2 regions of the Brevundimonas sp. FV1ye7S genome follow, and region 2 is predicted to be linked to the other one. Evidence: riboswitches for the same ligand, from Rfam matches in the RefSeq annotation. Region 2 holds a riboswitch; the other holds the start of a gene.
The links. A riboswitch is a leader RNA that binds a small molecule or an ion and turns the genes downstream of it on or off. The one in region 2 is predicted to bind glycine.
Positions count from the first base shown of each region.

Region 1: linked by a shared signal. The riboswitch ahead of gcvT (glycine cleavage system aminomethyltransferase GcvT) and the one ahead of ACW18C_RS05725 (TonB-dependent receptor domain-containing protein) in region 2 are both predicted to bind glycine.

Region 1 is NZ_CM178726.1:2,361,041-2,372,742, forward strand. It holds gene ACW18C_RS11585 (adenosine deaminase) at 1-285, shown strand, start outside; gene pncA (bifunctional nicotinamidase/pyrazinamidase) at 476-1,108, opposite strand; gene ACW18C_RS11595 (class 1 fructose-bisphosphatase) at 1,108-2,079, opposite strand; glycine riboswitch at 2,247-2,345, shown strand; glycine riboswitch at 2,350-2,430, shown strand; gene gcvT (glycine cleavage system aminomethyltransferase GcvT) at 2,486-3,601, shown strand; gene gcvH (glycine cleavage system protein GcvH) at 3,612-3,977, shown strand; gene ACW18C_RS11610 (hypothetical protein) at 3,984-4,496, shown strand; gene gcvPA (aminomethyl-transferring glycine dehydrogenase subunit GcvPA) at 4,496-5,842, shown strand; gene ACW18C_RS11620 (hypothetical protein) at 5,839-6,324, shown strand; gene gcvPB (aminomethyl-transferring glycine dehydrogenase subunit GcvPB) at 6,321-7,889, shown strand; gene ACW18C_RS11630 (hypothetical protein) at 8,199-8,651, shown strand; gene ACW18C_RS11635 (DUF6789 family protein) at 8,785-9,255, shown strand; gene ACW18C_RS11640 (F0F1 ATP synthase subunit B) at 9,333-9,848, opposite strand; gene ACW18C_RS11645 (F0F1 ATP synthase subunit B family protein) at 9,848-10,420, opposite strand; gene ACW18C_RS11650 (F0F1 ATP synthase subunit C) at 10,489-10,713, opposite strand; gene ACW18C_RS11655 (F0F1 ATP synthase subunit A) at 10,771-11,556, opposite strand; gene ACW18C_RS11660 (AtpZ/AtpI family protein) at 11,563-11,702, opposite strand, start outside.
Region 2 is NZ_CM178726.1:1,190,624-1,202,325, forward strand. It holds gene ACW18C_RS05685 (TonB-dependent receptor plug domain-containing protein) at 1-541, shown strand, start outside; gene ACW18C_RS05690 (serine hydrolase domain-containing protein) at 576-1,862, shown strand; gene ACW18C_RS05695 (MFS transporter) at 1,914-3,392, shown strand; gene ACW18C_RS05700 (SDR family NAD(P)-dependent oxidoreductase) at 3,441-4,319, shown strand; gene ACW18C_RS05705 (carboxylesterase/lipase family protein) at 4,316-5,956, shown strand; gene ACW18C_RS05710 (sensor histidine kinase) at 6,036-7,454, opposite strand; gene ACW18C_RS05715 (response regulator transcription factor) at 7,451-8,113, opposite strand; gene ACW18C_RS05720 (ABC transporter substrate-binding protein) at 8,170-9,297, shown strand; glycine riboswitch at 9,504-9,591, shown strand; gene ACW18C_RS05725 (TonB-dependent receptor domain-containing protein) at 9,787-11,702, shown strand, end outside.

The DNA of each region.
Region 1 (11,702 bases), 1.2 Mb from region 2:
GTCTGCCCCCTGTCGAACCTGAAACTGTGCGTGGTGAACGACCTGAAGGACCACCCCGTGCCCGAGATGCTGCGTCGGGGCCTGCACGTCACCCTCAACTCGGACGACCCGTCCTATTTCGGCGGGTATGTGAACGACAACTACAGCCGGCTGGCGGCCGCGGTGGGCCTGACGAAGGAACAGGTGACGCTGCTGGCGCGGAACAGTTTCGAGGGGTCGTTCCTGGGCGAGGCGGAGAAGGCGGCGTATCTGGCGGAGGTGGAGGCCTACGCGAAGGCGGGCTGACGCCTCTTCTTTCGTCATCCTCCGGCAAGCCGCGTCTTCGCGGCGCAGACCGGGGGACCCAGCGGCGCCGAAGGCGATGCGGTTCCGCCGCTCGATGTTTGAACACCTCGTCCGCGACAGGTTCGCGCTCACGCGCGCCGCTGGGTCCCCCGGTCTCGCTGCGCTCGCCGGAGGATGACGAAAGAGGGGTTTAGGCGAGGACGCTCGCCGCCCCACTCTCCGCCACCCCCAGCGCCCGGAAACTGTCCCGCGCCGCCGCCGCCGTCTCAGGCGCGATCGCGCGGCTGGCGTCGGAGATGACCACCGCCTCGAAGCCTTCGCGCACAGCATCCTCGGCGGTGAAGCGGACGCAGTAGTCGAAGGCCAGGCCCGCGAGGAAGACGCGGGTCACGCCCAAGTCGCGCAGCAGGCCGGCCAGGCCCGTCGGGGTGCGATGGTCATTCTCGAAGAAGCCGGAATAGGAATCGACCGCCGGGTTGGAGCCCTTGCGGATCACGGCCAGGGCCTTTTGCACCGTGGGCGCCGCGTCGGGATGGAAGTCGGCGCCGGGCGCGCCCTGGATACAGTGATCGGGCCACAGCATCTGGCGGCCGTAGGCGACCTCGATCTCGGTGAAGGGGGCCGCGCCGGGGTGGTTGGAGGCGAAGCTGATCTGGTCCGGCGTGTGCCAGTCCTGGGTCAGGATCACGCGGGAGAACCGTTCGGCCAGCCGGTTGATCAGCGGCATGATCCCCGCCCCGCCCGCGACCGCCAAAGCGCCGCCCTCGCAGAAGTCGTTCTGCGGGTCGATGACCAGGAGGGAGTCAGTCGGGCGGATAAGCATCACACGCCCGCGTAGGCGTCGATCTCGTTGGCCGAACCCAGGGCGACGGGGATGCGCTGGTGCAGATGCTCGGGCTGGACGTCCAGGATGGGCTGCGTCCCGTCCGTCGTCGCCTTGCCCCCGGCCTGTTCGACCAGGAAGGCCATGGGATTGCCCTCGTACATCAGGCGCAGCTTGCCGGGCTTGTTCGGCTCGCGCTTGTCCCACGGGTAGAGGAAGACGCCGCCGCGCATCAGGATGCGGTGGACGTCGGCGACCATGGCTGCGACCCAGCGCATGTTGAAATTCTTGCCGCGCGGGCCTTCGTCGCCTTTCAGCAGGTCGCCGATGTAGGTCTGCACCGGCTCGGACCAGTGGCGCAGGTTCGACATGTTGATGGCGAACTCCTTGGTGTCCGGCGATATGGCGATGTCGTCGTGGGTCAGGATCCAGTCGCCGTCGTTCGACAGGGTGAAGCCCTTCACGCCCGCACCCGTGGTCAGGACCAGCATGGTCTGGGGACCGTACAGGGCATAGAGGGCCGCGACCTGATTGCGGCCCGGCTGCATGAAGTCGGCCTCGGTCGGCGTCGGCGTGGCGGACTTCAGCACCGAGACGATGGTCCCGACCATGGCGTTGATGTCGATGTTGGACGAGCCGTCCAGCGGGTCGAACAGGGCCAGATAGTCGCCGGTCGAATGGGAGGCCGGCTGGACCTCGTCCATCTCCTCGGAGGCGACGCCCGCGACGGCGGGACAGGCCAGGAGGGCGTCGGTCAGCATGTCGTTGGTCATGACGTCGAGCTTCTTCTGCTCCTCGTCCTGGACATTGATCTGGCCCGAGGCGCCCAGAGCCCCGGCCAGGGCGCCGCCGGCGACGACCTTGCTGATGTCGGCGCAGGTGGCGGCGACGACGGTCAGCACCGCTTTCAGACCCTCGGGCGCGTCGAGCGCGGCGATATGGGCGTCGAGACGGGTGCGGTCGGCGGTCATGCGGTCGGTCCGGTGCGGCTGAGGCGGTTCCCGTTCTTGGCGGGCCAACGGCACGAGGGCAAGGGCGACGCAACAACCGACGATGCGAACGGCGACAATGACGCCGCCGGACGGCCTCCGAAAGCCGCCGACGCTTGACTTGGGCCCGGAGTCGGTGGCTTAGGTCGGATGCTCTCGCGGGAGAGTTCGGGACCGGCAGGCTGCCCCCCGACGCCGAAGGCGCAACCGCCCCGGAAACGCTCAGGCAAACGGACCGCGACAGCATACGGACGCTGGAAAGTCGCTCTTGATGGGCGCGCCGACGGAGCAAGGTGGTCTGACCGCCGGAATCTCTCAGGCTTCAGGACAGCGGGGGCGCGAAGACGGCGGAGCTCCGCCACCAAACGCGACCGTGAAAGCCTGAACCATGACCGACCAAGCCCTGAAGACCACGCCCCTGAACGCCGCGCACCGCGCCTTGGGGGCCCGGATGGTGGGCTTCGGCGGCTATGACATGCCGGTCCAGTATGAGGGCGTCCTGGCCGAGCACCGCTGGACCCGCGAACACGCCGGCCTGTTCGACGTGTCGCACATGGGCCAGTGCAAGATCACCGGCGCCGACGCGACCGCCCAGTTCGAGCGGTTCGTGCCCGGCGACTATGAAATCCTGAAGGCCGGCAAGCAGAAATATTCGCTGCTGCTGAACAAGGACGGCGGGATCATCGACGACCTGATGGCCGGCCGCCCCGACCACGACGGCCTGTTCGTCGTCGTCAACGCCGGCAACAAGGACGAGGATTTCGCCTTCTGGGACGCGAACCTAGAAGGCGACGCCAAACTGACGGTGCTGGACCGCGCCCTGATCGCCATCCAGGGACCGGAAGCCGCCGAAGTCATGTCGGCGTACGAGCCGCTCCTGGCCGAGATGGGCTTCATGGAATGCGCCCGGCTGATGCTGTTCGGCGTCGACTGCTATGTCTCGCGTTCGGGCTATACCGGCGAGGACGGCTATGAGATCTCGGTGCCGGCGGACCAGGCCGAGCGCGTCTGGAACACCATACTGGAGGACGCCCGCGTCAAGCCGATCGGCCTGGGCGCCCGCGACAGCCTGCGCCTGGAAGCCGGCCTGCCGCTGCACGGCCATGACATCGACCCGACCACCAGCCCGGTCGAAGGCGCGCTGACCTTCGCCCTGTCCAAGTCGCGCAAGGAGCGCGCGGACTTCAGCGGCGCCGACCGGATCCTGAAAGAACTGACCGAGGGTCCGTCGCGAGTCCGCATCGGCCTGATCGTCAAGGAAGGCGCCCCGGCCCGCGAAGGCGCCGAGATCGCCGACGCTGACGGGAACGTCATCGGCAAGGTCACCTCGGGCGGCCCCTCCCCTACGCTGGGCAAGAACATCGCCATGGGCTTCGTGCCGCCGGCGTATGCCGCGCTGGGTACGGAGTTGAAGGTCGTCGTGCGCGGCAAGTCCGCCGCCGCCGAAGTCGTCGCCATGCCCTTCGTGGCGCAACGCTATTACCGCAAACCGAAGACCGTCTGAGGATCAGATCATGAAGTTCACCAAGGATCACGAGTGGGTCAGCCTGGACGGCGACATCGCCACCGTGGGCATCTCGAAGCACGCCGCCGACGCCCTGGGCGACGTGGTGTTCGTGGAAACGCCTGAGGTCGGCAAGACCGTCGCCAAGGGCGCCAGCTTCGCCGTGGTCGAAAGCGTCAAGGCCGCCTCCGACGTCTACGCCCCCGTCTCGGGCGAAGTGGTCGAGGCCAACGACGCCCTGTCGACCGCTCCGGAAACCGTCAACGCCGCCCCGGAAGGCGACGGCTGGTTCGCCAAGATCAAGGTGTCGGACGTCTCGGAACTGGACGCCCTGATGGACCAGGCCGCTTACGACGAGTTCCTGGCCAGCCTGTAAGCGCTAGTGTTCACCGTCTTCTTCCGCAACTCGACGACGACGCCGTCCCAGCCCGGTCTAGGCCAGCTGGTGCAGGCGGCGCTCGCCGAGGCGGGTGCGGAATGGACGGGCATGGAAGCAGAACTGCGCCTTACGGACGGCGCGGCCCTTTACCTGTTCGGCGAGGACCTGAACGACGGCATGCTGGCCGAGTATCCGATCCTCACCAATGCCGTGGCCGAGGCCCTCTACCGCATAGCGGACCGGACGAGCGCCTTCATCATGGCCGATGTCTTCGATCCCGTCGCGCTTCGCACCCATTCCAGCGTGGGTGAAGTGCGGGCTGCGGACATGAATGTCATAGGTCCCGATACGCTGGAAGGCCCGGAACAGCTTCATGCTGTACTGGCTGAACTCTCGCCTAATGCCGCGCAGCAAGAGGTTGCGGCTCCGCGTAGCATATTGCCGGCTCGCAGGACTGAACGGCCCCCTTCTCTACTCTCAAGACTATTTGACCTCCTCTTCGGAAAATCCGTCTGATGCGCTACCTCCCCCTGACGCCCGACGACCGCACGGCGATGCTCGCCGCCATCGGCGCGAAATCGATCGACGACCTGTTCGTGGACGTGCCCGAGGCGGCGCGACTGGACGGGCCGGTGGACCTGCCCCGCGTGGCCGGCGAGATGGAGGTCGAGCGCGCCCTGTCCGCCATGGCCGCCAAGAACGCGACGGCCGGCGCCGTGCCCTTCTTCTGCGGCGCAGGGGCCTACAAGCACCATGTCCCGGCGACGGTGGATCATGTGATCCAGCGGTCCGAGTTTCTGACCAGCTACACCCCCTACCAGCCGGAAATCGCCCAGGGCACCCTACAGTACCTGTACGAGTTCCAGACCCAGGTCGCGAACCTGACCGGCATGCCGGTGGCCAACGCCAGCCTCTATGACGGCTCGACCGCCATGGCCGAGGGCGTGCTGATGGCGACCCGCGTGACCCGCCGCAACAAGGCGGTGATCTCGGGCGGCGTGCACCCCCACTACGTCAAGGCGACCGAAACCGTGGTCCACGCCGTCGGCGTCGAGACCCAGGTCCTGGCCGCCGCCGTCGACGCCGAGGCCGCCGTGATTGACCAGATCGGTCCCGACACGGCTTGCGTCGTGGTCCAGACCCCGAACGTCTTCGGCACGGCGACGGATGTCACCAAGATCGCCGAGGCCGCCCACGCCGCCGGCGCCCTGCTGATCGTCGTAGTCACCGAGGCCGTGTCCATGGGCCTGCTGAAGTCGCCCGGCGAGATGGGCGCCGACATCGTCGCGGCCGAGGGCCAGTCGATCGGCAACGCCCTGAACTTCGGCGGCCCCTATGTCGGCCTGTTCGCCACCCGCGAGAAACTGCTGCGCCAGACGCCCGGTCGCTACTGCGGCGAGACCGTCGACGCCGACGGCCGCCGCGGCTTCGTCCTGACCCTGTCGACGCGCGAACAGCACATCCGCCGCGACAAGGCGACCTCGAACATCTGCACCAATTCCGGCCTGTGCACCCTGGCCTTCACCATCCACATGAGCCTGCTGGGCGAGACCGGCCTGCGCAAACTGGCCCTGCTGAACCACGAGAAGGCGCTGGCCACGCGCGACGCCCTGGCGGCCATCCCGGGCGTCCAGATCCTGACCTCGCGCTTCTTCAATGAGTTCGCGGTGCGTTTGCCGAAGAACGCCGCCGAAGTGGTGGATACGCTGGCGGCCCACCACGTGCTGGCGGGCGTGCCCTACAGCCGTCTGGCGCCGGATGCGGGCATGGACGACGTCCTGCTGGTCGCGGCGACGGAGACGACGCTGGATGCGGACATCCAGATTCTCGCCAAGTCCCTGACGAAAGTGCTGGCGGGATGATCCGCAACTTCACGCGAGATGATCTAACACAGCTTGCTAACAGGTTTGCCTACAACAAGCCTGACCCCGGGATCACTCGTTGTGATAGGCTCAATCGCGCCGACTTCTTGACGATCTGCCATTGGAAGGCGGAACGTCGCCACGACCTCTGCTTGAAGAATGCTACAGAAGACATTCAACGCATCACTGAAGCATCTTTTGCGTCTAAAGATCCACTGGTCCAAGTCTGTGCCCTTACCTCATTGCACGGTGTAGGAGTTCCTACAGCCACCGCGATCTTGCATTGGGGCTACCAAGAAGGACCCATCCTAGACTTCCGGGCATGGTGGACGGTTCATGGCCAAGTCAAGCGTGTATTTCGAGGTGCCGACTGGGTTCCGTTCCAAGCACGCATGTGGGCTGAAGCAGAATACTACAGCCTAAATATCCGACAACTCGACAAAGCCGTCTGGCAATTTAGCCTTGAGAACCAACCGACATGAGCACCATGAACACCGTCGGCCGCCCGACTACCCCCAACGCAGTCGAAACCAAACCCGCCACCCTGACCGGCGCGCGCGGCCTGTTGCAGGACGAGGCCCTGATCTTCGAGGGCGAGGGCTGGGGCAAGACCGGCGTCGACCTGCCGGAGCCGAAGACGGACGGCTCGGACCTCGGCGACCTGATCCGGCGCGACCCGATCGGCCTGCCGGGTCTGAGCGAACCCGAGACGATGCGCCACTATGTGCGCCTGTCGCAAAAGAACCACGCCATCGACCTGGCCATCTATCCGCTGGGGTCGTGCACGATGAAGCACAATCCCCGCCTGAACGAGAAGATGGCGCGCCTGCCGGGCTTCTCGGACATCCATCCGCTGCAGCCGATCTCGACGGTGCAGGGCGCGCTGGAGCTGATGGATACGCTGGCCCACTGGCTGAAGACCCTGACCGGCATGCCCGCCGTCGCCCTGTCGCCCAAGGCGGGCGCCCATGGCGAGCTGTGCGGTCTGATGGCCATCCGCGCCGCCCACGAGGCCTCGGGTCAGCATGAGAAGCGCCGCAAGGTTCTGGTGCCCACCAGCGCCCACGGCACCAACCCGGCCACCGCCGCCTTCGTCGGCTACACCGTCGTCGAGGTCGCCCAGACTGAGGACGGCCGCGTGGACGTCGCCGACCTGGCCGCCAAGCTGGGCGACGACGTCGCCGCCATCATGGTGACCAACCCCAACACCTGCGGCCTGTTCGAGCGCGACATCCTGGAGATCAGCCGGCTGACGCACGAAGCCGGCGCCTACTTCTACTGCGACGGCGCCAACTTCAACGCCATCGTCGGCCGGGTTCGTCCAGGCGATCTGGGCGTGGACGCCATGCACATCAACCTCCACAAGACCTTCTCGACGCCGCACGGCGGCGGCGGTCCGGGCGCGGGTCCGGTGGTCCTGTCGGAAGCCCTGGCGCCCTTCGCCCCGGCCCCCTGGGTCGTGCATGATGACAACGGCTATCGCCTGATCGAGCGCGAGGAGGACGAGGCGGTTCAGGCCTTTGGCCGCCTGTGCGCCTTCCAGGGCCAGATGGGCATGTATGTACGCGCCCTGTCCTACATGATGTCGCACGGCGCTGACGGCCTGCGTCAGGTGGCCGAAGATGCGGTGCTGAACGCCAACTACATCAAGGCCCGCCTGTCGGACCTGATGAGCGCGGCCTTCCCGGACGGCCCCTGCATGCACGAGGCCCTGTTCGACGACGAGTGGCTGAAGGGCACGGACATCACCACGCTCGACTTCGCCAAGGCGATGATCGACGAGGGCTTCCACCCGATGACCATGTATTTCCCGCTGGTCGTCCACGGCGCCATGCTGATCGAGCCGACCGAGACCGAGTCCAAGGCCGAACTGGACCGCTTCATCCACGCCATGCGCCTGTTGGCCGAGGCGGCGAAAGCCGGCGACGTCGACCGCTTCAAGGGCGCGCCCTTCCATGCGCCGATGAAGCGGCTGGACGAAACCCGCGCCGCCCGCTCGCCGGTGCTGCGCTGGACCGCGCCGGCAGGGTCGAACCAGGCGGCGTAAGGGCGACGGATAGGCCCCGTCATCCCAGGGCTTGTCCCTGGGATCCATACTCCCGGCGCCTGACGAAGGCGCATTCTGCGGAAACACCGGGAGTATGGATCCTCGCCGCAAGGGCGAGGATGACGAAGGTTGAGGAGGGGGGGGTCTCCCCTTATTGTGTCCTGGCGGCAACAGCCAGAAGCCCTTGATCAATCATGACCAAAGCTTCACGCCGTAGACACGGATCGGCCATGGACACACGGTCTTAACGAGCCTGTGGCAGGCTGGCCACGGTCGCTCTTTCCTCTCCCGAGTCGGGATCGGGCGGTCGTGACGATCGTTGTCACAGGACCTCCCTCCTCTCTGTCTGGCGCCGACTTGACCTTCGCAACCGCGATCCGCCTTCCGTCCTACCGCGCGCGCAGCCGTACGCTTCGCGCGCTGAAGCGTTGGGCGCTTATGGCGGGCGGGCTGTTCGTGGTGCTTCTGGGAATTCTGATCGCGCCCTTGCCGGGTCCAGGCGGCATTCCCGTCATCGCCGTCGGCCTGATGCTGATCCTGAAGAGCTCCTTCTGGGCCAAGCGGCTGTTCATTCGTGCCCAGTATGCCCGGCCCAAATGGGTCTATCCATTCCGGCGGCTCATGCGCAAAAAGCCGGAGTTCGCTCCTGTCTTCTGGCAGCAGGCCCTGCGCGCCGAGAAGGTCGTGCTTAAGAGACCCCGCCGACGTCTGACGCGGTTGCGGAAGATGCTTCGTCGCTATTTCCGGAAGCTTTTCCGCTAGTTGACAGACCGTCTCGCGGTTGCGGTGTCGCAACTGCTAACCACATCATCGTGAACGCCCTTCTCCCGCTACAGGCGTATTCTGTCTGGGCGTTATCAGAGAACCATCAAATGCGTTGGGAGGCGCTAAGGTCATGATGTCACGCGTACAAAAGGGCATGATCGCGGGCGTCGCCGCGACCGTCGCCGTTTCCTTGCTTGAAATACCCAACCTGTTCCTGAACTGGTTCGACCCGTTCCAGGGGGTCATCGCCACCATGATCGGCATGCCTGGAAATATGGCCGTCGGCTGGGCGATCCACGCCTTCAGCGGCGTCTTCATCCTGGGGCCGCTGTTCGGTCTGATGTGTCCCCGCCTGCCCACCGATACCCCCGAGACCAAGGGCATCGTCTTCGCCGTCGGCGCCTGGGTGGTGATGATGGGGGCCATCCTGATGCTGGGCGATTACCGGACCTTCTCGGCCGCCGCCGGCTTCGGCACCATCGGCTGGCTGCTGATCACCCATGCGGTGTTCGGCATCGTGCTGGGCAATGTCTACGCCCGGCTGGTGACACGCGAGAAGCGCCAGGCGGCCCATTTCATGGGCGGCGCCACCGCCCACTGACAGCGGCCGTTCGGACATAAGAAAAGGCCCCCAGCGACGCCGGGGGCCTTTTTGTCGTTCGGCTAAGCCGGCCGGCCTTAGTTCAGGTGATCGCCGATCTGGGCGATGGCGGCGTCCAGCAGCGGGTCCTTGGCGCCGCCGGCGAGACGGGCGGCCAGGATCTGTTCCGCGGCCTTGGCGGCCAGGTCGGCGGCGGCCGCCTTGACCTCGGCCGAGGCCTGGGCCTCCGCCTGGGCGATGCGGGTCTCGGCCATCTTCTGGCGACGGGCCAGGGTCTCTTCCAGCTTGGCCTTGGATTCGACTTCCAGACGACGGGCGTCGGCTTCCGCCTGGGCCATCATCTCGGCGGCCTGAGCCTCGGCCTCGGCCTTTTCTTTGCGGATCTGAGCCAGCAGGGCCTCGGCCTCGGCGCGCAGACGGGCGGCCTCGTCCAGGTCGGCCTGGATCTTGGCGCCCTTGGCGTCCAGTTGGGCGGCGGCGATCTTGGGCACGCCGGCGGCGATCAGGATGCCGAAGAAGATCAGCAGGCCGATCCCGACCCAGATCTCCGCATTGGCGAAGCTCCAGATGCCGTGTTCGAAGATCAGGTTCATCAGACGGCTCCCTTGGCCGTAGCCAGCTCGCCCGAGGTGGCGGCCTTGCCGGTCAGGCGCTCGACCATGGCGGCGGCGGCGTCGGAGGCGATCACGGCGACATTGGCCATGGCCGCGTCGCGGGTCTTGCCGATGGCGGTCTCGGCCTCGGCGATGCGGGCGTTGACGACGGCTTCTTCCGCAGCCTGGCGGGCGGCGGCGTCTTCGGTCACGCGGGCCTTGGCGGCGGCGGCCATGGCGCGGGCGTCGGAACGAGCCTTGGCGACTTCAGCCTGGGCTTGAGCAGCCTGGTCGGCGGCCTCGGCCTGAACCTGACGCGCGGTGGCGACGGCGTTGGAAATCGTATCGGCCCGCTCGTCCATCACCTTGCGAAGGCGCGGCGCGAAGACCTTGGAGACCAGAACATACAGGATGACGAACAGGATCAGCAGATAGCCGATCTGTCCCGCCCAGTGTTCGAACTGGAATTGCGGCAGGCCGCCCGAGCCGTGCTCGGCGGCGGTCGCCGTCTCGGCGTGCAGGTCCGCTTCGACCGAAGCCGGAACCGCATGATTGGTGTGGGTGCTGGCCATGAACCGTCTGCTGCAGGATCAGATGAAACGGCGCGCGGGCGAGCCCCGCGCGCCGGTATCGGCTGATATCAGCCGAAGATCATCAGGATGCCGAGCACGAAGGCCAGGATGCCCAGGGCTTCGGCGAGGGCGGCGCCCACGAACAGGTTGCCGACCTGGCCGGCGGCGGCCGACGGGTTGCGCAGGGCGCCGGCCAGGAACTGACCGAAGATGTTGCCCACGCCCAGGGCCGAACCGATCATGCCCAGGGTTGCGAGACCGGCACCGATGTACTTGGCGGCTTCAGCGTCCATGATTGTATTCCTAGATTTAAGTCGTTGGTGGTTGGGGTGAAGAGACTGGTCCTGCCCTTAGTGGGCGTGATCCAGGTTGACCACATCATTCAGATAGATGCAGGCCAGAACGGCGAAGACGAAGGCCTGAAGGAAGGCCACGAGAAACTCCAGGGCGGTCAGCGCCACGACCATGCCCAGCGACAGGGCCGCAACCGGGAAGGCCAGCAGGCCGATGCCACCGCCCAGGCCCAGCAGGCCCAGGGAGACGACGAAGCCGGCGAAGATCTTCAGCGCGACGTGGCCGCCCAGCATGTTGCCGAACAGACGAAGCGCCAGTGTGACCGGACGCAGCAGGAAGGAGACGAACTCGATCAGACCGACGACCGGGCGCAGCGCCAGCGGCGCGCCCATCGGCCAGAACAGCTTGAAGAAGCCCAGGCCGTTCTTGGCGAACCCGACCACCAGCACCAGACCGAAGGTGATCAGGGCGAAGGTGACGGTGATGGCCAGCTGCGACGTCGCCGTAAAGGTCAGGAACAGACCCAGGATGTTCATGCCCAGGATCAGCATGAACAGGGTGAAGACGAACGGGAAATATTTGCGGCCTTCGTGACCGATGATAGAATCGGCCAGATTGTCGATCAGGCCGAACACGCCCTCGCCTGCGGCCTGCAGACGACCGGGCACGACCTGGGCGTTCGAGGTCACGGCGGCCAGGAAGCCGACGATCACGACGAAGGCGGCCGTCATGGCGATGTGCGAATTGGTCACGGCCAAATCGACCGTACCCAGAAGGGGCAGGGTCACGTCAGGAAGATCGATGACCTTCTGAATCTGAAACTGATGAATCGGATCGGCCATGAAGCCCTATCGTTCCCCGTCTTCGTCGGCCTCGACATAAGGATCGGCCGGAGCCGACGTCCCTAACGCCTTGGCCTGCGCCATCAGCCGGTTGGCTGTGCGACGCGCCATGTAAATCGACAAGGCGAAGCCCAACAGGACCCCGC
Region 2 (11,702 bases):
GCCGACGCCGCTGCCGGCGATCGGCAACCTGCTGGACCTGCGCCTGAACAACTTCGGGGTCCGCAAGACGGACGGCGTCGACTTCGACGTCAACTACCGCTGGCCCCAGGCCTTCGGCGACGTCTATGCAGGCCTGGCCGGCAACTATGTTCTGGGCTTCGACACCCAGTTGTCGCCGGCCGCGCCGGTGACGGACAGCCTGGATCTGGGCGTGCCGCGCTTCACCGCCAGGGCCAGCCTGGGCGTGGTTTCCGGCCCGGTCAGCGTCGCCGGCTTCGTCAACTATCGCGACGGAATCCGCAACAACTTCGCCACCCCGACGGGCGTCGGTTCCTACAAGGCGGACGCCTATACGACGGTGGACTTGCGCGTGACCTGGACCCTGCCGGAGGCCGGCTGGACCCGTGGCACGGCCCTGGCCCTGCAGGTCAACGACCTGTTCGACAAGGACCCGCCCTTCTTCCCCGCCACCGACGGGGTGGGCGGGGCCTATAATCCGATCGGACGGTTCGTGGCGCTGAACCTGCGCAAGTCCTTCTGATCGTGTCTTCGCAGTCTGTAGAAAAGCGTAACTGATGCCCGATGACGCCTCGCCCGCCGCCCTGGGCTTTGATCCGACGCGGCTCGCCGCGATCCGACCGGCCCTTCAGGGCTTCGTCGATCGCGGCGAGCTGGCGGGCGTGGTGACGCTGGCGTCGCGCGGCGGGCGGGTCGTCCATGCCGACGCCGTCGGCTGGCGCGATATCGAGACCAAGGCCCCGATGCGGCCCGACACGCTGTTCCGCATCGCCTCCATGAGCAAGCCGATCACCTCGGTGGCGGCCCTCATGCTGATGGAGGAGGGGCGGATCGCGCTTGAAGACCCGATCACGCGGTGGATTCCCGAGATGGCCGAGCTTCAGGTCCTGCGCGACGCGACGGGGCCGCTGGACGACACCACGCCGGCCCGGCGGGCTATCACTGTGGAAAACCTGCTGACCCACCGTTCGGGCGTCGCCTATGCGCCCTTTTCCGTTGGGCCCCTCAAACAGGCCTATGAGGCGGCTCTGGGCGATCCGGGGATGAACCGTAAGACGGCCGATGAATGGCTGGCGGCGCTGGGAAGCCTGCCGCTGGCGTACCAGCCGGGCGAACGCTTCCACTACGGCCACTCTTCGGACGTGCTGGGCTTTCTGATCGGCCGGGTGGAGGGCAAGTCCTTCCGACAGGTGCTGCTGGATCGGATCTTCACGCCGCTGGGCATGTCGGACACCGACTTCTGGATGCCGCCGGCCAAGCGCGACCGTCTGGCCAGCCTGTACGCCTACGAGGAATCGGGCGATCGGCTGCGCAAGGTCAAGCTGGAGCTGTATGACGAACCGCCCGACTATACGCCGGGCGGCGGCGGGCTGATCTCGTCGGCCGGCGACTACCACAGGTTCGCGCGCATGTTGCTCAATGAGGGCGAACTGGACGGGGTGCGCCTGCTGCGGCCGGAGACGGTCCGGCTGATGCGGACCAACCGGCTCACGGACGCCCAGCGTCAGGTGCCCTTCGCGGGAATGGATCTGTGGACCAAGTCCGGTTTCGGTCTGGGCGTGTCCATCGCCGAGGACCTGACCGACAATCCCTATTCCTGCGGCGCGCCGGGCTCGATGACCTGGCCCGGCGTGTTCGGCACCTGGTGGCAGGCCGATCCGGCCAACGACCTGATCCTGATCTATCTGATCCAGCACCAGGTGCCGGTGTCGGCCAATTCGGGATCGACCATCGCCACGGGCCGGGGGGCGGCGGGGCGTCGCGCGCTGCCGGTCTATCAGCAGGGGATCTACGGAGCCCTGCAGAGCAATCCGACCCCGGTCGATCCGGGATCGGCCGGGTGAACGGCCGGTCGTCGGCCGGTCGGTAATCGAAACAACAACAGGGAGCCGGTCATGCGACAGAGCGTCATCGACGAAAAGAACGCCGCGGCCTTGCGCAGCGCGCCTCTGACCCGCCGGTTCAAGGCCGCCTACGGGTCGGGCGCGCTGGCGGACGGCATCGTCGCGGCGGGCTTCGGCTTCTTCCTGCTGTTCTATCTGACGGCGGTCTGCGGGATGTCCGGGACGATGGCGGGCACGGCCAAGCTGATCGCCCTGCTGGTCGATGCGGTGGCGGACCCGGCCATCGGCCTGGCCAGCGACCGGCTGAGATCGCGGTTCGGGCGGCGCATCCCCTTCATGGTGTTCGGCCTGCTGCCGTTCGCGGCGGCGTTCGGTCTGCTGTTCTCGATGCCGGAGTCCCTGAGCGGCCTGCCGCAGTTCGTCTACGCCACCGTCTGTCTGATCGTGCTGCGCGTGTCCCTGTCCTGCTTCGTGCTGCCCTACACGGCGGTGGGCGCGGAAGTGACCGACGATTATCGCGAGCGGGCCAGCATCGTGTCCTACCGCCTGTCGTTCCAGAACGCAGGCATTCTGATCGGGGTTGTGCTGGGCCTGGGCGTCTTCATGAGCGGGACCGACGGATTGCTGGACCGTGCGAACTATGTGCCCTTCGCCTGGAGTTGCGCGGCCGCCATGTTCCTGGCTGGCATGATCGCCATTCGCGCGGTCAGCTCGGCCCAGCCCCGGCTGCACGGCCCGGAAAAGGGCGAAGGTAATTTCCTGACCGGCTTCGGCCGCGAGATGATCGAACTGGCGCGCAACCGCTCGTTCCTGATCCTGTTTGCGACGGTGCTGACCTATTTCCTGGCCTATTCGGCCCATGTCTCGCTGGCGCTTCACGCCAGCCGCTATTTCTGGAAACTGGATTCCACCGCCATCCAGATGATCCTGCTCAGCACCACCCTGGGGCCGTTGCTGGGCGCGCCGATCAGCGCCTTCGCCCTGCGCTATATCGAGAAGCGCACCCTCTCGATCGCGGCCTTCCTGGCCATCGCCCTGTTCCTGATCTGGCCGCCGCTGCTGCAGCTCTACGGGCCGGTCACGCTGACTCCCGCCGCCGCGGCGCCGATCCTGTTCGTCAACGGCCTGCTGGTCGGCACGGCGATCATGGTGGGCGGGATCGGTTTCCAGTCGATGCTGGCCGACACCGCCGACGAGCATGAATGGCTGTTCGGCGTGCGTCGCGAGGGTCTGTTCTTCTCGGGTCTGACGCTGGCCTACAAGGCGGCGTCCGGGCTGGGCGGGCTGATCGCCGGCCTGGCGCTGGATGCGATCCACTTCCCTACCGACCTGGGCGCGCGGGGGCCTGGGCTGGTCATTCCGCAAGAGGTGCTGGACAAGCTGGCGCTGATCTCCGGGCCCCTGCCGGCCGCCTTCGCGGCGCTCTCGCCGCTGTTCCTGATCGGCTACCACCTGACGCGGACGCGGCACGCGCGGATCATCGCCGACCTGGACCAGCGCAAGATCGACAAGGCCGCTGCGACGGACTGACGTCCGGGCGGCGAGCCGACCCATTTTTAGGATGAGGACGAGACCGTGATCAGACTGGATGGCCGTGTTGCGATCGTGACCGGGGCAGGGGGCGGCCTGGGCCGGTCGCACGCATTGTTGCTGGCGCGGCGGGGCGCACGCGTGGTCGTCAACGACATGGGCGAGGCGGCCGACACGGTCGCCGCCGAAATCGTCGCCGAAGGCGGCGAGGCGGTGGCGGCCGTCGGTTCGGTGACCGACCTCGCCTTTGTCGAACAGATGGTCGCGGAGGCGAAGCAGCGATGGGGCCGCATCGACATCCTGGTCAACAACGCCGGCATCCTGCGCGACAAGAGCTTCGCCAAGATGGACCTGGCGGACTTCCGGCTGGTGATCGACGTGCACCTGATGGGTGCGGTCAATTGCACCAAAGTGGTTTGGGATACGATGCGCGACCAGAACTATGGCCGCATCATCATGACCACCTCGTCCTCGGGCCTGTTCGGCAACTTCGGCCAGTCGAACTACGGCGCGGCCAAGATGGCGCTGGTCGGCCTGATGCAGACCCTGGCCCTGGAGGGCGCGCGTTACGACATCAAGGTCAACTGCCTGGCGCCCACGGCGGCGACGCAGATGATGGAGGGCATCCTGCCCGCCGACATGCTGCGCCTGCTGAACCCCGACTTCGTCAGCCCGGCCATGCTGGCCCTGGTGCGTGAGGACGCGCCGACGCGCACCATCCTGTGCGCCGGGGCCGGGGGCTTCGAGGCGGCGCACGTGACGATGACGACGGGCGTCCACATCGCGCCCGGCGCGGATGCGGCCGAAACGGTGGTGGCGCGCTGGGACGAGATCATGGATGCGACGACCGCCTTCACCCCCGCCGACGCCCTGCAGCAGAGCCGGCTGGAGCTGGCCAAGGCCGGCTATCAGGGCGAAGGCCAATGATCGGGCGGCTGCTGGCGACGGCGGTGGTCGCCCTGGGGCTGGTCGCGCCGTCGCCAGTGCTGGCGCAGGCCGGGGCGCTGACCGAGGGGCCGGTGGTCCATGCGGCGGCTGGCGATCTTCGCGGGAAAGACCTAGGCGGGGTCGCCGTCTTCCGGGGCGTGCCCTATGCGAAGCCCCCGGTCGGCGAACGGCGCTGGCGGCCTGCGGAGCCTCTGCCGGCATGGCGGGGCGTGCGCGAGGCCACGCGCTTCGGCGCGGCCTGCATGCAGCCGCCGTCGCCCTTCCAGGACCATGCGGCGATGAGCGAGGACTGCCTGTTCCTCAACATCTGGGCGCCCAGGGATGCGCGCAACGCCCCGGTTATGGTCTGGATCCACGGCGGGTCGCTGGTCAGCGGCGCCGGCGGCGATGCGGTCACGGACGGCGCCCGAATGGCCGAGCAGGGCGTGGTCGTGGTGTCGATCAACTATCGCCTGGGCGCTCTGGGCTGGCTGGCCCATCCGGCGCTGAGCGCGGGATCGACACGGAATATCTCTGGCAACTACGGCCTGACCGACCAGATCCAGGCCCTGCGTTGGGTTCACGACAACATCGGCGCCTTCGGCGGCGACCCCGGCAAGGTGACGATCGCGGGTCAGTCCGCCGGCGCGCTGAGCGTCATCCTGCTGATGGCGGCGCCGCAGGCGCGCGGGCTGTTCGACGGGGCGATCGCGCAGAGCGGCTATATGATCGCCATGCCGGAACTGCGGAACGGCACGTTCCGGGACTGGCCGGACGCGGAGACCATCGGCCTGTCGTGGGCCGGAAAGCTGGGCGCGACCGACCTTGGCGCGCTGCGGGCGTTGAGCGCCGAGACGATCATCGCCGACACGCCGCGCACGGGCTATTTCCCGCTGGCCACCATCGACGGCCAGGTCCTGCCGCGTCAGCTGGTCGATACGTTCGACCGGGGCGAACAGGCGCCCGTGCCGGTTCTGGCCGGGTATAACGACGGTGAAGTCCGCTCCCTGCCCATCCTTCTGCCGCCCGCGCCGGCGGACGCGCAAACCTATACGCGGGAGATCCGCGCGCGTTACGGCGATCTGGCGGACGCCTTTCTGGACCGCTATCCGGCCAGCGACATCCGCGAGAGCCTGTTGGCGACGACGCGGGACGCCATGTACGGCTGGTCCGCCGAGCGCCTGACCAAGGCGCAGGTGGCCGTGGGGCAGGGCGCCTATCTGTATCTGTTCGACCACGGCTATCCTGCCGCCGACGACCGGGGCTTCCACGCCTTCCACGGGGCAGAGATTCCCTATGCGTTCGGCACGACGGCGGCGATACCGGGATGGTGGCCCGCCATGCCGAAGACGGCGGTCGAGCAGCGCCTGTCCGAGGCGATGCTGGGCTACTGGACGTCCTTCGTGAAGGCCGGTCGGCCACAGGCGCACGGCGAGCCGGACTGGCCGCCCTATGGCCCGGCGCGCGCCTACATGGCGTTTGAAAATGCCCCCGAGCCCCGGATCGACCCGCCCAACGGTTTCGCCTTGCACGAGACGGTGGTGTGCCGACGTCGGGCGGTCGGCCATATCGCCTGGCACTGGAACGTGGGCGTGATCGCGCCGCTTCTGCCGGTCGGACGCTTGGGGTGCAGCTGATCGGTTTGAGCCCACCGGCGTGAGCGGGCAGGTGCAGCGGCCTGAAATAATAGACTTAAGCCCCAGCCGACCAAGTCAATCATGCTGAAGCGTTGTGGCCGATAACTTCATCCAGCTTCTCAAGCTGAAAAGCGATCCTCCCGATCAGGCCGCTTCGCATCCCCCTGCGATTGCTTAGTCGGAATTCTGCGCCTTGGGCCTCGGAGAGGGTGTGAACGATCGCCAGACCGAGGCCGGAGCCGGGCGTCTGGGGTGAGCCGGCGCGGAAGAAGCGGTCGGTGAGGTGGGGAAGGACGGCTTCATCCACGCCCGGTCCGTGATCCCAGACGCAGACAGCGGCCTGTCGGCCCGTCATGCGGACATGAACGACCACCGGCGGCGCGCCGTGGTGGAAGGCGTTGTCGATCAGGTTGAGGATCTGTTCGGTGATGAGGTCTTCGGCGCCGAGGACAATGACCGGCTCGGCCGGAAGGCGAAGGCGCAGGGCGCCGTCGGCAAAGGCGCGGCGCTCCCGAGCGGCTTGACAGGCGCGCCGCGCCGCGCGGCCGAGGTCGGCGGAGGTGTCTATCCGGGCCCCGTCGGCCCGGGCCGTCGACAGCAGCTGACCGACCAGCCGCGTCATGCCGCCGACGGCGTCGCGAGAGTCTGCGATCAACCGCCGTTCCTGAGCCGTCCAGGGGCGGGAGGAGCCGGCCAGAAGGTCAAGATTGGCGGAGAGGACCGACAGCGGCGTGCGCAGTTGATGCGAGGCGTCGGCCGCGAACCGCTGAATGCCGGAAGTGGAAGTCTCAAGCCGCGCCAGCAGATGGTTGAAGGCGTTCAGAACGGGCCACAATTCGCGGGGCGCCAGATCGACATTGGCCGGGGCGAAGTCGGAAGAGGGGCTGGGGCGGCGCGTCAGGTCGTCGATCAGACGCTTCAGCGAGTTCAGGCCCCATTGCAGGGCCGGCCAGATCAGAAGCGCGGCAAGCACCACCAGCAGGCCGGGGAGAAGCAGCATGCTGCGGTAGAGCTCTCGCAGGCTGGCGCGACGGGAATCCAGGCTCTGGGCCACCGAGACGCGGATGGGGGCGTCGCGGCCGGGGATGATCAGGGTCTGTTGCGCCATACGCACCGAAACCCCCCGGACGGACAGGTCCGCGAAGACCGGCTCCTCCGTCCGGGCCTCAGGGAGATTGGGCAGTTCGGCATAGCCGGTGACGAGGCGATCGCCTTCGCGGACGCTGTAGAAGACGGCGTCACGCTCGGGACCGTCCAGCAGAGCCAAGGCCCAGGGCGCGACATCCACGGTGATGCGACCCTCCGCGACCGACACCGTCTCGCGGATGGTCTGAAGCGCGCCGGCCAGCAGGCGGTCCGCATTGTTGGCCACCACCCGCTGGGCCGTCCAGGCGCCGACCGCCAGAACGACGACCGCGAAGAGCGCCAAAGGGGCCACCTGTGCGATCAGCAGACGTGTGACCAGGCTGTGGGAACGGGCAGGCCGGGCGAGGCTCATGGATCGAGGCGATACCCGCGGCCACGGATATTGGTCACGGCCGGTCCATCCGGCTGAAGCTTGCGTCGCAAACGGCCGACGTGAATTTCCAGCGCATTGAGCGACGGCGCCTCGTCCTGAGGAAAGACCTCGGCGGCCAGCAGGTCGCGGTCCACCACCTGTCCAGGTCGGGACGCCAGGACGCGCAGGGCCGCCCATTCGCGGGGGCGCAGGGCGAGGTCGCGGTCGTTGACGTGGGCGCGCCCGGTGCGCCAGTCGCAGAAGAGGGTTCCGACCACGACCGCGCCGGCGGCCTGTCCCTGGCGTCGGCGCACGATGGCGCGGAGACGTGCGACCAACTCCGAGGGGGCGAACGGCTTGACCAGATAGTCGTCGGCCCCGAGGTCAAGGCCCGCGACCCGGTCGCTGAGGGCGTCACGCGCCGTCAGCATGAGAACCGGGGTCGATGATCCCTGCAGCCTCAGGGTTCTCAGCACTTCGAAGCCGTCGATGTCGGGAAGGCCGATGTCCAGGATGGCGGCGTCGAAGACCTCTGAGCTTTCGAGGCGTAAGGCCTGTTCGCCGCTGTCGATGCATCTCGCCTCGAAACCTGCCTCATGCAGAGTGGCTTCGAGCGAATGCCGTAGCGCCTTGTCATCTTCGACAACGAGTATTCTCATGGCGAGGCGATGGGGCGACGGATCATGGATGACACAATAACCAGAAAGCGGGGCCGGTGAAGCCGGATCGGCGAGATCTGCTCGTAGGCCTGGCGGGGGGGCTGGCGGGCGGGCTGGCGGGAGGGGCGGCGGTGTTGAGCGCCGCCGGTTGTTCGTCGGAGCCTGAGGGCGCGGGCACGGCGCCGCGGGTGCGTTGGCTGGCCCGCCGCGAGGGGGCGCTTCACATCCTCACCAACACCAGTTTGATGGGGCCGGTGCTGGAGGCCTTTCGTCGTCGCTGGCCTGAGATCAGGGTACGTCTGGATGACAAAAACTCCACTCGGATCGCCGAGGAGGTTCGGGGGCTCGCAGCTGCGGGCCAGGAGGGGCCGGACCTGGTCTGGAGCACGGCGATGGACGTGCAGGTCAAGCTGATCAACGACGGCTATGCTCAAGCCTACCGGTCGCCGCATCGTGCGGCCATGCCGGACGGTTCGGTATGGCGCGACCAGGGCTATGGCCTGACGGCCGAGCCGATCGTGTTCGCCTATAATCGACGCCGACTCACGGCCGATGTCGTGCCCCGCAGTCATGCGGATCTGCTTCGGCTGCTCAAGACCCGCCCCGAGGTCTTTGACGGTCGTGTCACCCTCTATGACGCCGAACGGAGCGGCGTGGCCCTGATGCAGCTTTCGGCGGACGTGCAGATCTATCCTGAAGCCTGGTCGTTGATGGAGGCGCTGGGCACGCAGCGTCCGCGGCTGGACACCTCCGGGCGGAGAATGATGAGCCAAATCGCCGATGGGCGGATGGCGTTCGCCTATAATATGAACCAGTCGTACGGCGCGTCATGGGTCGCGCGCGCGCCGGAGATCGGATTGATCACGCCTGAGGACTATCATCTGTCCGTTTCACGCGTGGCCTTCATCCCGCGCAACGCCGCCCACCCGAATGCGGCGCGGCTGTTTCTGGACTTCCTTCTGTCGCGTGAAGGCCAGCGGGTGATCGGAGCCCTGGGCGTTCGACCGGTCCGCGACGATGTCGATGCGCCTGTCCGTCCCGGCGCGCCTGGCGTTCGGCCGGTTCGGGTGGGACCCGCCCTGCTGGCCAATCTGGATCAGGCGCGTCGCGCGACTCTGCTCACCCGGTGGAGGGAAGCGATGCGTCACGGCGTCAGAGCGCCGGCGGATCCGGCTGCGCCCTGACCGTTCCTGTGGATAAGTCCATTAAGTCCGAAGCCTCCCTTTCTGTCACGACGCCGTCATGCGGACGCCCGTCGCTTGCAACATGGGGTCTTGATCTGGTCCGTCTGGTTTGTGACAGCACGATAAAACCATGTATTTTGTTTTGAGCGCAAAATAACTGCCGTATTTGTCGATTTGACAGGGCAGTCTGGGTTGATCTTACTCACCTCAGCAAGGCGGGAGAGATCGGCTCCGGCCGACGCCGAAGGCGCAACCGCCCCGGAAACGCTCAGGCAAACGGACCGTCTTGCTGAAGGAACGCTGGAGAGAAGGCCGGATCCGGGGGATGCGGTCTCGCCGAAGGAGAAAGGGTCGGCGACGACCCGAAACTCTCAGGCCCAATGACAGCGGGGGCGAACGGACGCCGAAGAGCGTCAGTCGCATTGGGCATCCCTGGGGAGGGGCGTCGTCGCCATGAGGAATCTCGCTTTGTCTCGTCTTAATCGTCACTTGACCCATTATTGCAGCGCCATCGCCCTGCTGGCCTGCGCCACGGCGGTCCAAGCCCAGGAGACGGAGGGCTCTCCGGAAACCGCCGCGGTCGACGATATCGTCGTCACCGCCTCGCGCATTGATCGCGCCGGCTTCGAAGCGCCGACGCCGACCATCCACCTGACCGCTGAGGATCTGTCGGTGGGCGCGCGCCCCAATATCGCGGCCGCGCTGAACGACATGCCCCAGTTCCGCGCCACCACCTCGGCCCAGACGACCGGCACCAACACCGGCGCGGGCAATGCGCCGGTGGACCTGCGGGGGCTGGGCATCAACCGGACCCTGGTCCTGATCGACGGACGCCGGGTGTCGAGCGAGAACGACCTGAATGCGGTGCCGTCGGTCCTGGTCAAGAGCGTCGACGTGGTCACCGGCGGCGCCTCCGCCGCCTGGGGATCGGGCGCCGTGGCCGGCGTCGTCAACATCGGCATCGACCGCTATTTCACCGGCGGCAAGCTGGGCGCCGAATACGGCATCTCGTCCTATGACGACGCCGAGCAGGAACGGTTCGAAGGCGCCTGGGGAACGGACTTCGCCGGCGGTCGCGGCCATTTCGTCGTCGGCGGCGAATATCTCGACAACGAAGGCGTCATCCCCAAGGCCTCGCGCCCGAACATCGGACGGTGGGCGACCGTCAATGGCGCGATAACGCCTGACGTGGGCTTCGCCAACGCGGCCTATGGCGGTCTGGTCATGTCGGGTGTGAACCGCGGCATGGTGTTCAACCCGGACGGCTCCTTGCGTCCGTTCGACTATGGCACGGTCAGCGGCACGAATTCGATCGGCGGCGAAGGTCCGTCGAACGACGATCTGAGCCCGCTGGTCACGCCGCAGAGGCGTTACACGGGTCTGGCCAGCGCCGTCTACGAGATCAACGACAGGCTGCGGGTCACGGCTGATGTCCGTCATTCGCGCATGTGGAACAACTATGTCTGGTTCGGCGACCATGATCGCGGCGACCTGACCATCGGCATCGACAACGCCTTCCTGTCTTCCACGATCAAGCAGCAGATGGCGGCCGCCGGCCAGACGTCCTTCACCTTCGGTCGTTTCAACTCCGATCTGTCCTATTCGACGATCGACTTCGAGCGGGTGACCACCCAGGCGACCCTGGCCGTGGATGGCGAGTTCGGCGAGAACTGGCGCTGGGGCGCCTATTACAGCCACGGTGAATTCGAGAACAACATCGACACGCCTGGCTTCCTGCTGAAGACCCAGTTCGCCAACGCCGTCGATTCCGTCATCAATCCATCGACCGGCCAGGCCGTCTGCCGCGTGACCCTGACCAACGCCAACTCCGGCTGCGTGCCGATCAATCTGTTCGGCCTCGGGGCCCCGTCGCAGGAAGCCATCGACTATGTCACCGGCGCCCCGCAGCAGCGCGCAACGACCAAGCTGGACGTGGCCGGGATCAGCCTGCGCGGCGAGCCCTTCAGCCTGCCGGCGGGCGACGTCTCGATTGCCGTCGGTCTTGAGGCCCGCAAGGAGCAGACCGACCAGCGCGTCGGCGAATTGGATGCTGCGAAGGCCTTCAAGACCTTCAGCTTCTCGGCCATGTCCGGAGAGTTCAGCGTCAAGGAGGCTTTCGGCGAAATCCTGGTTCCCGTCGTCCGCGACCTGCCGGTTCTGAACGACCTGCAGTTCAACGCCGCCGCGCGTATCTCCGACTACGACACCACCGGTTCGATCTGGTCGTGGAAGGTCGGGGCGACGAACGAGTTCTTCCCGGGCTTCCGGGGCCGGGTGACCCAGTCGCGCGACATCCGTTCGGCCAACCTGTCTGAACTGTTCACGACGACCACGACCGGATGGAACAACCTCAACGACCCGGCCAAGAAAGGCGCCCTGGTCTATGTGCTGAACAACGGCGGCGG